3 regions of the Massilia sp. CCM 8734 genome follow, and region 2 is predicted to be linked to each of the others. Evidence: predicted binding sites of a transcription regulator. Region 2 holds the regulator's gene; each other region holds the start of a gene.

Region 1 (4,764 bases), on a different contig from region 2:
GGGTGCGCTCCGACAACCCGGCGGTGGCGTTTTACCGGAAGGCAGGCTTTAGTGAAGTCAAGCGCGTACCGCTGGCCAGCAGCAGCGCCGGCGGGCAAGTCACCTGGACCGAAGACCCGGCGGCCGGCGAGGATGCGCCGGCGCTGGTCTACATGCGCTACCAGGCGCCGGGATAAGGCGCGCCATGGCGCACGAACACCTGATCCCGTACACCTGCCAGCAGGTGGGCACGTTTTTTCCGGGCATGGACCCGGCCGTGCTGCAAGGCATCATCGCGCGCCATTGGGACGCGGCCATGACGCGCCTGCAGGCCTGCATCGACAAGGTGAAAATGTGGCCGCAAGGGCAATTCAATCACTTCAATTCAAGCCAGTACTGCCAGTATTTGTACTTTTTGTCGAATACGATCTGGCGTGCAGACCGTGGCGAAGAAGCGCTGGGCGTAGCGACGCGCCTGTTCCTGCTCAACAAGGCGCTCAACGGCATCGACCTGTTTTACGAGATCGCCATGCCGGACGTGTTTTTTATCGGGCACTCGGTGGGGATCGTGCTGGCCAAGGCGACGTATGGCAACTACCTGGTGCTGTACCAAAATTGCACAGTCGGCAAGAACCACGGCGTGGCCCCGGTGTTGGGCGATGGCGTGATTCTGTATCCCAACAGCGCCATCATCGGCCGCTGCCGGATTGGCGCCAACACGGCGGTGTCGCAAGGCACGGGCGTGATCAACCGCGACACGCCGGGCGAGTGCATGGTGTTCGCCGGCATGGCGGGCGAACTGACCATCAAAGCGGCCAAGCGGCCCCTGATCGACGACTTCTTCCGCCGCTGAAACGTTTTTCAACCGGGGTCAGAGCTTTAACTCGAAACATTTCTCGTTTGCTATTCGCGTACAATCGACGACCCGCTGCGCAAACGCGGCCTGATCAATGATGACGTGAAAAACAATGAAGACACTTACCGGCGACCTCCTCCAGCTTGCTCTCGACGGCGCCTTCGACGTCATCGTCCACGGCTGCAATTGCCAGTGCCAGATGGGCAAGGGCATTGCGCTGTCGATCAAACGGCTCTTTCCGGAAGCGTTTGCGGCCGACCAGGCGAGCGCCAAAGGCGACATGGCGAAACTCGGGACGATCTCTGTCGCGGAAATCCATCGGGACGGGCGGAGCTTCATTGTCGTCAACGGCTACACGCAATGTCACTGGCGCGGCGAAGGCAACAAAGCCGATTATGCGGCCATCGCCGGCGTGATGAAGGCGGTCAAAGCCAGGTTCAAGGGCAAGCGGATCGGCCATCCGAAGATCGGCGCCGGTCTGGCCGGAGGCGACTGGGCACGTATCGTTCCCCTCATTGAAGAGGAACTGGCGGGCGAGGATCATACGTTGGTGGAGTTTGTTGCCGACGCAAGGGGCTGATCCAACAACCGGGGTCAGAGCTTTAATTCGAAACATTTCACAATTTGTAGCGTGGAACTGACAGCCATGCTTGTCTCGCCCCACGCATAGCGGCAGCGCGCGGGTTGGCGTGCACCGCGCCGCTCCCGATGTCACAATGTTTCACATTAAAGCTCTGACCCCGGTGTAGCGCGCGACGCTCGTCCCCTTGATGAGTGGATCGGCCGTAATTCGGGGTCTGACCTCTGATTCGAAACATTTCACAGTTTGTGGTGTTGAACTCACAGTAACGGCGGTTTCGACAAGCCGACAAGGCGACGCGCACACACGCGCGGCCAAGGAGGTTTGCTTGATGCCACAATGTTTCAAGTCAGAGGTCAGACCCCGGTGTTGAGACCAGACCCCGGTGTTGAGACCCCGGTGTTGGCGTGAAGCGCGGGCTTCAGAGAGTCTTGAATTTATTGTTGGCATTGTCTTTCAGTTGTTGAACATGAGCATTGAATCTGGCGACGATGGCTTCTTCGCGCGCGCCGGTCTTGTCGATCGCCACCGCCAGTCTGCGGTAGGTGGCAAGCTCACGCTCGCCGGCAAACATCAAGTCGCCTTTCTGCATCACCGTCCTGCCAAGCTGCGCTTGGGAAAAGTCGAGCATGGTGCTCATCTGCTTGATGAATTCCTTTTGCACCGCGGACAATTCCGCACTCAGGCCGAGGGTCTGTTTAGCCACCTTGGTGGCGTTGGCCAATGCGGGAGCCCGATAGTGCTCCGGCACTTTTGCCGTCAGCAAAAACTGCCGCCCCTCGGCGGCCGAATCGGCGAGCAGGCGGTCGCGCTGTCCGACCAGCTCGCCAAAACGCACCAGCTTGCGGCGCGACCCGTCGATCCCCGTGCGCGTCGTCAGGCTCGACGGCGTGAGCGTATCGCCCATGTCGACTTTTTCGAACTCTTTATTCAATAAATCGGTTTGCGCCATCTGCCGTTTGAGCAAGGCGTTGACGCCGTTCACGACCGCCACGATCTGGCGCGCCTCCTCACTGGTGGCGGGCGCCGCCGCCGGCCCGGGGTCTTCCTTCTCGTTCATGGTGGCGACCACCTGGCGCGCCGCCTGCTTGATGGCGTGCAGGTCGCGCTCGGCGCTGTTGATTTGCCGGATCCCCAACACGACCAGCACGATCCCGATTCCCAGCTTGGCCCAGGCCACGCCGACCGGCGCATGGTCTTTCAGGATCAATTTCAGCAGCCCCAGCAAAATCAACACCCCGAGCGCGCTGGCGCCGAGGAAGCGCCCGGCAAGATGGATGTCGCCAATCCGGTTCAGCGCCGCCACCAGCGGCAACATCACCCCGATCCCGAGCGCCATGTGGGCAAAGACGTTGATGCGCGCAGCTTCCTGCTCGGGTGTGGTGTCGCTGTCATCCATGTAAGTATTCCGAAATAATCAATGTTTTTGGGCAATATGAGCAGGATACTACAGCGTCTCCCTTGCTTGTCGCCTTGTGCGGCCATCACGTTTTATCAAAAACACATGCTTGAGGCCATGCGCAGCCAGCGCCACGGTCCCAAAAAATCCCGAAATTTCGCTTTTTTTACCCTCAAGTTCTGGCGCCGCTTGCCGTCAAGCGCCGCGATGGCGCTGTGCTTGAGGGGCGAAATAAAAAATATACCTGCCTGAATTCACTAAACTTTCCGGCTGGTAACCCGTTACAAAAAAGGACTGCGGTGTGATTGTCCCGGACCGAAGGGGCAGACCAAAGCGAAGGCAAGTTGCCAACATGTATAAGTAGTATCTGCAAGGAGTATTACCATGAGCGTAATCAACACCAACGTCGCATCGCTGAATGCACAACGCAACCTGAGCACTTCGGCTTCCGCACTGTCGACCTCGCTGCAGCGCCTTTCTTCCGGCCTGCGTATTAACAGCGCCAAAGACGATGCCGCCGGCCTGGCCATTTCGGAACGCTTCACGTCCCAGATCCGCGGCCTGGATCAGGCTAAGCGCAATGCCAACGATGGCGTGTCGATGTTGCAAACGGCTGAGGGTTCCCTGCAATCGACGGGCAACATTCTGCAGCGTGTACGTGAACTGGCTGTGCAGTCCTCGAATGCAACGAACTCCGCTGGTGACCGCAAAGCGATCCAGGCTGAGGTTGGCCAACTGCTGTCGGAAGCCGACCGTATTGCCCAGACCTCGGAATTCAACGGCCTGAAACTGCTCGACGGCAGCTTCGGTACCGCCACCTTCCAGGTCGGCGCAAATGCCGGCCAGACCATCCAGGCTACCACCGCTAACTTCCGTACCAATAACTACGGTAACAACGAAGCATCGACGGCGGCCCCGACGACCCTGGCCACCACCGGCACCGCCTACACCGGCGGCAGCTTTGCCCTGCAAGGCCTGGCCACGACCAACATCGCTGTCACCACCTCCGATACCGCGCAGTCGCTGGCATCGACCATCAACGGCGCCACCGCCACCACCGGCGTGACCGCCCAGGCCAAGACGGAAGAAGCGATCACCCTGGCTGCAAACGGCGTGTATTCGCTGGCTGTCACCTCAGACAACAGCACTGCCGCCAACGTGACGTTCACCGTCGGCGCAGCGACCAATGCATCCGGCCTGGCATCGGCAGTGAGCGCCTTTAACGATGTGTCGTCCAAAACCGGCGTCACCGCCAAGCTGAACGATACCAACAGCGGCCTGATTCTGACCAATGCTGCTGGTAACAACATTACCCTGGCCAACAATAGTGCAGCAGCAACGGTCACGGCAGCGGCAATCGACTCGGCCGGCACCGTGGGCACCACCGCCAGCGTTGTCACCGGCGCTACCTCGACCTCGATGGGTTATGTGTCGATGAACTCGGACAAGGGTTTCTCGGTCGGCAGCAGCGGTTCGAATGCGATTGCCGGCAGTACCGCCGCTTCGCTCAATACCGTCTCCGGTATCGACGTCTCGACCGCCAAGGGTGCATCGCAAGCCCTGAAAGTGCTGGACTCGGCCCTGGCCAACGTCAACAGCCAGCGCGCTTCCTTCGGTGCTCTGCAGTCGCGCTTCGAAACCGCTGTCAGCAACCTGCAGTCCACGTCCGAAAACCTGTCTGCTTCGCGCAGCCGGATTCAGGATACCGACTTCGCTTCGGAAACAGCCAAACTGACGCGCGGCCAGATCCTCCAGCAGGCAGGTACCGCGATGTTGGCCCAGGCTAACTCGCTGCCGAACGGCGTGTTGTCCCTGCTGCGCGGTTAATCGACCAGCTAGCAAGCTCCTTGCTTCCCCGGCCGGCCCCTGGCTGGCTGGGGAATTTCATCTCAGCAGTACGTTGTGGCAGTAAATTCCTTGTAGTACATGCAATCCCGCCGAGGCGCAATG
Region 2 (4,764 bases):
CGCTTGACCACCGGGCCGATGTAATTGACCGGCGCCGCACTGCCCGCCACGCTGATGTCGAAATCCGGCCCGAACAGCTGCCGGCTCTGGTACGTCACCTTCCACAGATAGATCGGCTGACTGGTCTTGTTGCTCACCGTCAAGGTCACCAGCACCTTGCCGCCGCGCGAAGCGACCGACACCTTCTCGCTCACGCCACTGATCGGCTTATCCCTCGCATAGGCCAGTCCCAGCGCCATGAGCATCAACATGCCCGCCACGGATCGTTTCATCGGCTTGCTCCTTGTCTTGTGCTTGTCTTGTCGGTCCCGGCCGGCGGCGCTTGCCTGAAGCGGGGCCGGGTCGCCCGCCTGCGCCGTTCTCGACCATTGTGCACCGTTTCAGGCTTCACGCCAGCCCGGTTGAATCAACGGGTGGGGATTTCGGTGGTGGTATCGGGCAGCGCCGACAAGATCGTCACCGCGACGCGCCGGTTGCGCGCGCGCCCTTCGGGCGTGTCGTTGGACGCGACCGCGATGTTGGCGCCATGCCCCACGGCCGTCAGGCGTTCGGGCGCCACGCCGCTGTCGATGAACAGGCGCACCACGCTGCTCGCGCGCACCGCCGACAGTTCCCAGTTCGAGGGGAACAGCGCATTCCTGATCGGCGTCGGATCGGTGTGGCCTTCCACCTGCACCGCGTGCGGGTCGTCCTTGAGCAGCACCGCCAGCGCGCGCAGGGCCTGGTCCGATTCGGGCGTGAGGGTGGCGTCGCCCGGATCGAACAGCACACTGGCATTGATCTCCACGCTCACCCCGCGGCTGTTCTGCGTCACGCGCACCTTGCCTTCGCGCACCAGCGGCGCCAGGGTCGAGGTCAGCTTTTGCGCGAGCTTGGTCAGGCGTTCCTTTTCGCGCCGCATGGCTTCCTCGCGCCGTTTGATCAGCGGGTCGGGCAGCACGATCAGCTGCGGCACGTTGCTGCTGGCGACACTGGCCGTCTTCTGGTCCTTGCCGCCGAAGGCGTCGCCCAGCGAGACCGAAAACACCTTGTATTTTCCCTCGTTGACGACCGAAATGGCATACATGACCACAAAAAACGCGAACAGCAAGGTGATGAAATCGGCGTACGAAATGAGCCAGCGTTCGTGATTTTCGTGCTCGGCTTCGTACTTTTTGCGCGCCATGGTCAGGGCCGCGAGAGCAGGCAGGTGACCCGTTCTTCGATCACGCGCGAATGGTCGCCGCTGGCGATATCGTGAAAGACATCGGTGAGGATTTCGTACTGGGTCACCCGTTCGGCGACGATGGTCTTGAGTTTGTTGGCGATCGGGTAGAAAAACATATTGGCCAGCCCGACCCCGTACACGGTCGAGACGAAAGCGACCGCAATCCCGCTGCCGAGCTTACCCGGATCGCTCAGGTTTTCCATCACGTGGATCAGCCCCAGCACCGCGCCCAGGATGCCGATGGTGGGCGAGTAGCCGGCCGCCGCCTCCCAGATCTTGACGGCCTGGCGTTCGCCGAATTCGTAGGCCGTCACTTCCATCTCCATCAGGCTGCGCAGCTTGTCGGGGGCGATGCCGTCGACCACCAGGCGCAAGCCCTTCTGCACGAATTTATCTTTGTTGACCGCCATGTATTTTTCCAGCGACAGCAGGCCGTCGCGGCGCGCATGCAAGCCCCACACGGCGATCTCGCGCGCCAGGGCTGCGCGCTGGCTCGGCGGCGGCGAGAACACCCAGCGCAGCATGCGCACGCCGCGCATGAAGGTCGGCGCTTCGCTTTGCAGCAGCACGGCGCCGACGGTGCCGATGACGACGATGGCAAACGCCGCCGGCTGCACCAGCGACGACAGCTTGCCGCCTTCCAGCGCCTGGCCGACCAGCAGGCCGGCCAGGGCCAGGAAAATTCCCGCTACGCTGGCCCGGTCCACGCCTGCTCCTTCAAGGACGAGCGCAGGCGCGCGACCGCCTGGGTGTGCAGCTGCGACACGCGCGATTCCGATACACCCATGACGGCCCCGATCTCTTTGAGGTTCAGTTCTTCTTCGTAGTACAGGCCCATGAGGATTTTTTCGCGCGGCGGCAAGCCGTCGATGGCGTCGATGACGGCCTGGCGGAAATCGCCGTCGAGCAGGCTGCGCAGCGGATCGGCGTCGTCCACCGCATAGCGGTCGAGGAAGCTGTCGTTGCCGCCCTCGTTATCGTGGAAATCTTCGTAGTACACCAGCTGGTGGCCGCCGCCGTCGGTGAGCATGTCCTGGTAGTCTGCCAGCGAGAGTTTCAAGCTCTTGGCCACTTCCGACTCGGTGGGCGGGTGGCCTAGCTTTTGCTGCAAGGTGCTCATCGCCGTTTCGATCTTGCGCATGTTCTGGCGCATCGAGCGCGGCAGCCAGTCGCTGCTGCGCAGTTCATCGAGCATGGCGCCGCGGATGCGCAGCACGGCGTAGGTTTCGAATTGGGCGCCGTGGGTTTCCTCATAGCGGCTGATGGCGTCGAGCAGGCCGATCATGCCGGCCTGGACCAGGTCGTCGACTTCCACGCTGGGCGGCAGCTTGGCCTTCATGTGGTGGGCGAGCCGCTTCACCAAGGGCATATGCTCGGTCAGTAAATGGTTCTTGTCCGCTTTCCCTTTGACGGTATACATAGATCTCAGTATGTTTTAAGAACCAAAATGGGAAGTCCCCCCTGTGTGCCCGAGCTGCGGCATGGCCGACAGGGCAAAGCGCCCCGCCAGCTGGCGAAATGCAACCGAGGCTCCCGCCAGCGGGAACGCATCGACCACGGCCCGGCCCAAGCGCGCGGCCCGGTGCAGGTATTCGTCCGCCGGGACCGAGCCCATCGACGTGAGCTGTACGGCAAGGTAACGACTTGCCGCAGATGACATATTATCGTATACCACCTTCGCTTCCGCTTCGGATGCGCCCGTGACCAGAATTCCGAACGGACGGCGTCCCAACTGTTGCGAAAGTCGCTTGATGAGGGAGTAGGCGGCGGTGATCGAGGCGGCGCTGGTGGAGACCTGGACCACGATCTCGGCGCTGTCCATGATGGGCACCGGAAAAGTGTCGTCGTCGCCGAATTCGCCGTCGACGATGACGATGCCGGTCTGCTTGACCAGCACGTCGAAGGTCTTGGCCAGGCGGCGCGCTTCGTCCGGGCCGCCGCGCGCGCGCGCCATGCTGACCACGCCGAAGCCTTGCGGCACCTGGTGGATGATCTGGTTCAGCGCGCACTGCTGGCGCGCCACCTGCAACAGGCTGGCGCGGTCGGCCACGCCGAGGCGCTGGGCCACGCCGTATTCGCGGTCGCAGGCGTCGACGATGAGCACGTCGTTGCCGGCGCGCGCCAGGGACGCGCCCAGGTTGACCAGCATGGCGCCCTTGTCGTCTTGCGGCGTGGCGGAAAGAAAGGTGACGATGCGTGGCTTGGGGCCGGCCAGCATCCGGCGCAGGCCTTCGGCCTGGTCGAAATCGAAATGATTAGCCAAGGGACACCTCGCGCAGGCTGCGGTCGTTGCGGGCGTTGCTGGTGTTAGCCATCAGCAGCGGCAGTTCGGCATCCGAAAACTGGGTGGCGGCGGCGTCGCGCTTGAGGCGGAAGGCGCGGTCGACCAGCATGTTGCGGTCGGCCAGGTGCAGGTCTTCCGGCACGCGCTGGCCGTTCGAGACATAGAACAGGTTCAGTTTCTGGCGGATCACGACATCGAGCACGTTGCCGATCGAAGCGGCTTCGTCGAGTTTGGTCATGATGGCCCCGGCCAGGCCGCTGCCCTGGTAGGCGCGCACCACTTCATTGAGGGTTTCGTTGGTCGAGGTCGAGTTCAGGCACAGCAGGCGCTTGACGTCAGCGCCGGTCTCGGACAGCATCGCCACCTGTTCGGCCACGTTCTGGTCGCGCTGGGAGACGCCGACGGTGTCGATCAGCACGGTGTGCTTGTTGCGCAATTCCTTGAGGGCGATGCGCAGGTCCGATTCATCCTTGACCGAGTGCACCATCACGCCGAGGATCTTGCCGTAGATGCGCAATTGTTCGTGACCGCCGATACGATAGGCGTCGGTAGTGATCAGGGCCAGTTTTTCCGGGCCGTGGCGCATCACGCAGCGCGCGGCCAGCTTGGCGGTGCTGGTGGTCTTGCCGACGCCGGTCGGGCCGACCAGGGCGAACACGCCGCCCTTTTCCAGGATTTCATCTTCGTTCGAGATGGTGGTCAGGTTGCGCGAGAGGACGGTTTTGATCCAGCGCAGGCTCTCGGCGGCGTCTTTCCCGGCCGGCAGTTTTTCGATCAGATAGCGCGACAGGCTGGCCGAGAAACCGGCGGCCAGCATCTCGCGCAGCACCCCGGCTTTTTGCGGTTCGCGCTGCTGGGTGGTGCCCCAGGCGATCTCGGCCAGTTGGCTTTCCATCAAGCCACGCATGGCGCGGATTTCATTCATCATGCCCGACATTTCGGCCGCAGCGCTGTCCTTGGCCTGATTCATGGCTTGCATCATCATGGACGACATTTGCGAGGCCATCATCGACATGTCGAACGATTCGGGCTGGACGGCGTAGGCCGGGGCCGGGGTCGGCGCGACGCGGCGGTTGGCGTAGGTTTCCGGCGGGATCGACAGGGATGGGCGCGGCTGGGCCATTTCGGACTCCGGGGCCGGCGAGGAAATCGAAGCGACGTCATCGCTGGCGAGGGCGAGGATTTCGACCACGCCATCGACGGGACGGTTGGACAGGATGACGGCGTCGGGTCCGAGCGCTTCGCGTACTTTACGCAGTGCGTCGCGTGATGT
Region 3 (4,764 bases), on a different contig from region 2:
AACACCAACATCTCGTCCCTGAACGCACAACGCAACCTGAGCACTTCCGGCTCCGCCCTGGCGACTTCGCTGCAGCGCCTGTCCTCCGGTTTGCGTATCAACAGTGCCAAGGACGATGCTGCAGGCCTGGCCATTTCGGAACGTTTCACGTCGCAAATCCGCGGCCTGGACCAAGCCAAGCGCAATGCCAACGATGGTGTGTCGATGCTGCAAACGGCCGAAGGGTCCCTGCAATCGACCGGTAACATCCTGCAGCGTGTACGTGAACTGGCAGTCCAGTCGTCCAACGCCACCAACTCCGCCGGCGACCGTAAAGCGATCCAGGCCGAAGTGGGCCAGCTGCTGTCGGAAGCGGACCGGATCGCCCAGACCTCCGAATTCAACGGCTTGAAACTGCTCGACGGCAGCTTCGGCACCGCCACCTTCCAGGTCGGCGCCAACGCCGGCCAGACCATTCAAGCGACCACCGCAAACTTCCGTACCAATAACTACGGCAACAATGAAGTGTCGACCACGGCGCCGGCCACCCTGGCCACCACCGGCACCGCCTACAGCGTCGGCAGCTTCGCCCTGCAAGGCCTGGCCACCTCGAGCATCGCCGTCGCCGCCACAGACACCGCCCAAACGCTGGCATCGACCATTAACGGCGCTTCCGCCACCACCGGCGTGACCGCCTCGGCCAAGACCGAAGAAGCGATCACCCTGGCCCCGGCCGGCGTGTATTCGCTGGCCGTCACGTCCGACAATACCGGCACCCCGGCCAACGTCACCTTTACCGTCGGCGCCGCCCTCAACGCCTCCGGCCTGGCATCGGCGGTCAGCGCCTTTAACGATGTGTCGTCCAAGACCGGCGTCACCGCCAAGTTGAACGATACCAACAATGGCCTGATCCTGACCAACGCCGCCGGCAATAACATTACCCTGGCCAACAACAGCGCCTCGGCATCAGTTACCGCCGCCTCGATCAACGCCGCCGGCACCGTGGGCACCACCGCCAGCGTTATCACCGGCGCCACCTCGACCTCGATGGGTTATGTGTCGATGAACTCGGACAAGGGTTTCTCGATCGGCAGCAGCGGTTCGAACGCGGTCGGCACCGGTGTCGCCGCCACGCTCAACACGGTTTCCGGTATCGACGTCTCGACCGCCAAGGGCTCGGCCGACGCGCTCAAGATCCTCGACTCGGCCCTGGCCAACGTCAACAGCCAGCGCGCTTCCTTCGGCGCCCTGCAGTCGCGCTTCGAAACCGCGGTGAGCAACCTGCAATCGACCTCGGAAAACCTGTCCGCCTCGCGCAGCCGGATCCAGGATACGGATTTTGCTTCGGAAACCGCGAAACTGACCCGCGGCCAGATTCTGCAACAGGCGGGGACTGCGATGTTGGCTCAGGCCAACTCCCTGCCGAACGGTGTGTTGTCCTTGCTGCGCGGCTAACCAGCCCCGCTTCGCTGCACTCCCCGGCCGCTTTTTGCGCGCCGGGGAATTTTCGTTAAAGGAATACGGTCATGGAACTTCGCCCACTAGAGAACACGCCGGCCGCTCCATTGCCGCGCCCGGCCGCGTCCGGCGAGAGCGGCGCCGCCGCCGGCCTCAAGACGGCGCCAAGCGCCGCGACGGGCAAGACCGAACCGGCCAAAGAGGCGGCCGAGCCCGACCCGGCCGAAGTGAGCAAGGTGGTCGACCGGATCAATGTGGCGATGCAGGCGATGTCGCGCAATATCGAGTTTTCGATCGATGCCGACAGCAAGCGCACGGTGGTCAAGATCATCGACCAGACCACCAAGGAAGTGATCCGCCAGATGCCCAGCGCGGAGGCGCTCGAAATCGGCAAGGCGCTGGAAAAAGTCCAGGGTTTGCTGATCAGCCAGGTTGCTTGAGGGAATTGGCGAAAAAGCCCGTGAATCGTGCGCAATCCGGGCATAAACCGAACAAGCACCGGATTACCCCTCTAAAGTATGGATAGAAGATGCCGTTAACTTAGTATATTCATGCTTTTACCAGGAGGCGTTCGTGGCCATTTCATCCGTCAGTTCAGGCGGCTCTATCGACGTCAACGACATCGTCAATAAATTGATGATGGCGGAGAGCCGGCCTTTCGTCGCCATGCAGGACAAGGAAAAGGCGTACACCGCCAAGCTGGCGGCCTACGGCACGCTCAGCGGCGCGCTGAACGGCTTCCAGACCGCCGTCACCGGCCTGGCCGACCCGACCAAGTTCAAGACCATCGGCGCCTCCTCGTCCGAGAGCGGCGTGCTCACCGCCAGCGCCGGCAAGGAATCCGTCAAGGGCAGCTACAGCGTCAACGTGAGCCAGCTGTCGCAGGCGCAAACCCTGACCTCGGTCGGCCAGGCCAGCACCACCGCGCTGATCGGCAGCGGCGCGGCCACCACGCTGACGTTCGAATTCGGCAGCATCACGGGCGGCACCCTGGCTAACGGCGCTTACACCGGCGCCGCCTTCGCCCAGGACGCCACGCGCTCGGCGCGCACCGTGACCCTGGACGCGAGCAACAATTCGCTGCAAGGCATCCGCGACGCCATCAACAAGGCCAATGTGGGCGTGACCGCGTCGATCATTTCGGACGGCAGCGCCAGCCCCAACCGCCTGGTGCTGACCTCGGCCCAGACCGGCGAAACGTCGAGCATGCGCATTGGCGTCTCGGGCGACCCGGCCATCGGCAGCCTGCTCGGCTACGCCGCCGACGGCACCCAGAACATGACCCAGAACAGCGCGGCGCAAAACACCAAGCTGACCATCAACGGCGTGGCCATCAGCAGCCAGAGCAACAACGTCTCGGAAGCGATCCAGGGCGTGACCATCAGCGCGCTCAAGGTCGGCACCAGCACGGTCAACATCACCAGCGACAGTGCGGGCGCGAAAACGGCGATCAACAATTTCATCAAGTCGTACAATGAACTGAACACGACGATCGCCGGCCTGACCACGGCGCCCAAGGCCAGCGAAGGCAAAGGCGCCGGCGTACTGCTGGGCGACGCCACCGTGCGCAACCTGCAATCGAGCCTGCGCAAGATGTTCTTCACGCCGGTGCCGGGCATGGATGGCGACATCAGCAGCATGAGCCAGCTGGGCGTATCGTTCCAGGCCGACGGTTCCCTCAAGCTCGACAGCGGCAAGCTGCAAAAAGCGCTGGATGCCGACCTGGAAGGCGTTTCCAAGCTGCTCAGTACGGTCGGCTCGACCACGGACAGCCTGGTCAGCTTTGTCGGCTCCACCACCAACAGCACGGTCGGCACCAAGAGCGTGCTGATCAGCCAACTGGCAACCCAAGGCAGCGCCACCGGCAGCACCGCCGCCGGCACCAGCATCACCAAGGATGTCAACGACCAGTTGTCGCTGACCATCAACGGCGTGACCTCGACCGCCACCCTGCTGGCCGGTAACTACACGGCGGCCAGCCTGGCCAGCCACGTGCAGTCGATCATCAACGGCGCGGTCGGTGCGACGGGCGCCAGCGCCACCAGCGGCACCGGGGTGCTGGTCAAGCAGGAAAACGGGATCTTCACGATCACCTCGAACAAATACGGCTCGACCTCGAAAGTGGGCATCAGCGGCAACGCCGCCGCCGGCCTGCTGGGCACACCGACCCTGGTCGACGGGCTCGACGTGGCCGGCACCATCGGCGGCGCCACCGCCACCGGCAGCGGCCAGAACCTGACCGGCAACGCCGGCTCGACCGCTTCCGGGATCCAGATCCAGATCACCGGCGGCGCCATCGGCGAGCGCGGCACCGTGAATATCTCGAAAGGCGCCGGCGCCCAGTTCACCGAGCTGATCGACAGTTATCTCAACAGCAAGGGCACCATTTCCGGCAAGAACGCCGGCATCAACGCCAGCCTGGCCGATATCGCCAAGCAGCGCGCGGCCCTGAACATTCGCCTGACCCAGACCGAAAAAGATTTACGCAAGCAGTATTCTTCGCTCGACGTGACGCTCTCGGGCATGAGTTCGACGAGCACCTTCCTGGCGCAGCAGCTCGCCTCCCTCAGCACCATCCGATAGCGACAGAAAGAGGACATTAATTATGTTTGGATCTCCCAACAGGGGCGCAAGCAGCTACGCCAAAGTCGGCCTGGAAACGAGTGTGGTGGCGGCCTCCCCGCACAAGCTGATCGTCATGCTGTTCGACGGCGCACTGGTGGCGGTGCTCACCGGCCTGATGCACATGAAGTCGGGCAACATTCCGGAAAAAGGCAAAGCGATCTCGAAAGCCATCCAGATCATCGACAATGGCTTGCGCGCCAGCCTCGACAAAACCGCCGGCGGCCAGATCGCCGAAAACCTCGATGCGCTGTACGAATATATGAGCGCGCGCCTGCTGGCGGCGAACCTGAAAAACGATATCGAGATCATGGTGGAAATCCAGGGCTTGCTGACCGAGCTGCGCGAAACCTGGAACGCCATCGGCGCCGCCCCTGCCGTCACGCCCGCGTCCGAGATGGCGCCCAACCGCACCTCCAACCTTGTGAGCGCCTGAATGATGTCCATGACCATGACCAATGACGACGTGCTGTCCACCTATGAAGCCATGCTGGCCCTGTCCGAACAGATGGTGGCCGCGGCCGAAAGCGGCGAGTGGGATGAACTGAGCCTGCTCGAAAAACGGGTCGGCGCGCACGCCAGCGCCTTGCAGGCCAACGACCAGCAGATCTTGCTCGACGGCGCCAGCCGGGTCAAGAAAGTGGCGATCATCAAGCAATTGCTGGCCTGCGACCGCACCATCCGCGACCTGACCACGCCTTGGAT

Evidence for each region. Region 2 encodes FliA, which starts transcription of late flagellar genes. Its sites were predicted from a motif close to CTAAAGTTTNNNNNNNNNNNGCCGNTA; they were not measured.
Region 1: the regulator FliA is predicted to act here: its motif matches at 2,986-3,012, upstream of F2P46_RS26485 (flagellin).
Region 3: the regulator FliA is predicted to act here: its motif matches at 1,949-1,975, upstream of fliD (flagellar filament capping protein FliD).

Annotation. Positions count from the first base shown of each region.
Region 1 is NZ_WHJI01000036.1:34,095-38,858, reverse strand. It holds gene F2P46_RS26505 (GNAT family N-acetyltransferase) at 1-176, shown strand, start outside; gene F2P46_RS26500 (hypothetical protein) at 185-832, shown strand; gene F2P46_RS26495 (macro domain-containing protein) at 948-1,415, shown strand; gene F2P46_RS26490 (hypothetical protein) at 1,837-2,814, opposite strand; gene F2P46_RS26485 (flagellin) at 3,199-4,641, shown strand.
Region 2 is NZ_WHJI01000043.1:34,948-39,711, reverse strand. It holds gene F2P46_RS29100 (hypothetical protein) at 1-272, opposite strand, end outside; gene motD (flagellar motor protein MotD) at 407-1,165, opposite strand; gene F2P46_RS29090 (flagellar motor protein) at 1,168-1,914, opposite strand; gene F2P46_RS29085 (RNA polymerase sigma factor FliA) at 1,896-2,627, opposite strand; gene F2P46_RS29080 (MinD/ParA family protein) at 2,643-3,470, opposite strand; gene flhF (flagellar biosynthesis protein FlhF) at 3,463-4,764, opposite strand, start outside.
Region 3 is NZ_WHJI01000036.1:29,048-33,811, reverse strand. It holds gene F2P46_RS26480 (flagellin) at 1-1,434, shown strand, start outside; gene F2P46_RS26475 (flagellar protein FlaG) at 1,506-1,877, shown strand; gene fliD (flagellar filament capping protein FliD) at 2,011-4,020, shown strand; gene fliS (flagellar export chaperone FliS) at 4,043-4,495, shown strand; gene F2P46_RS26460 (flagellar protein FliT) at 4,505-4,764, shown strand, end outside.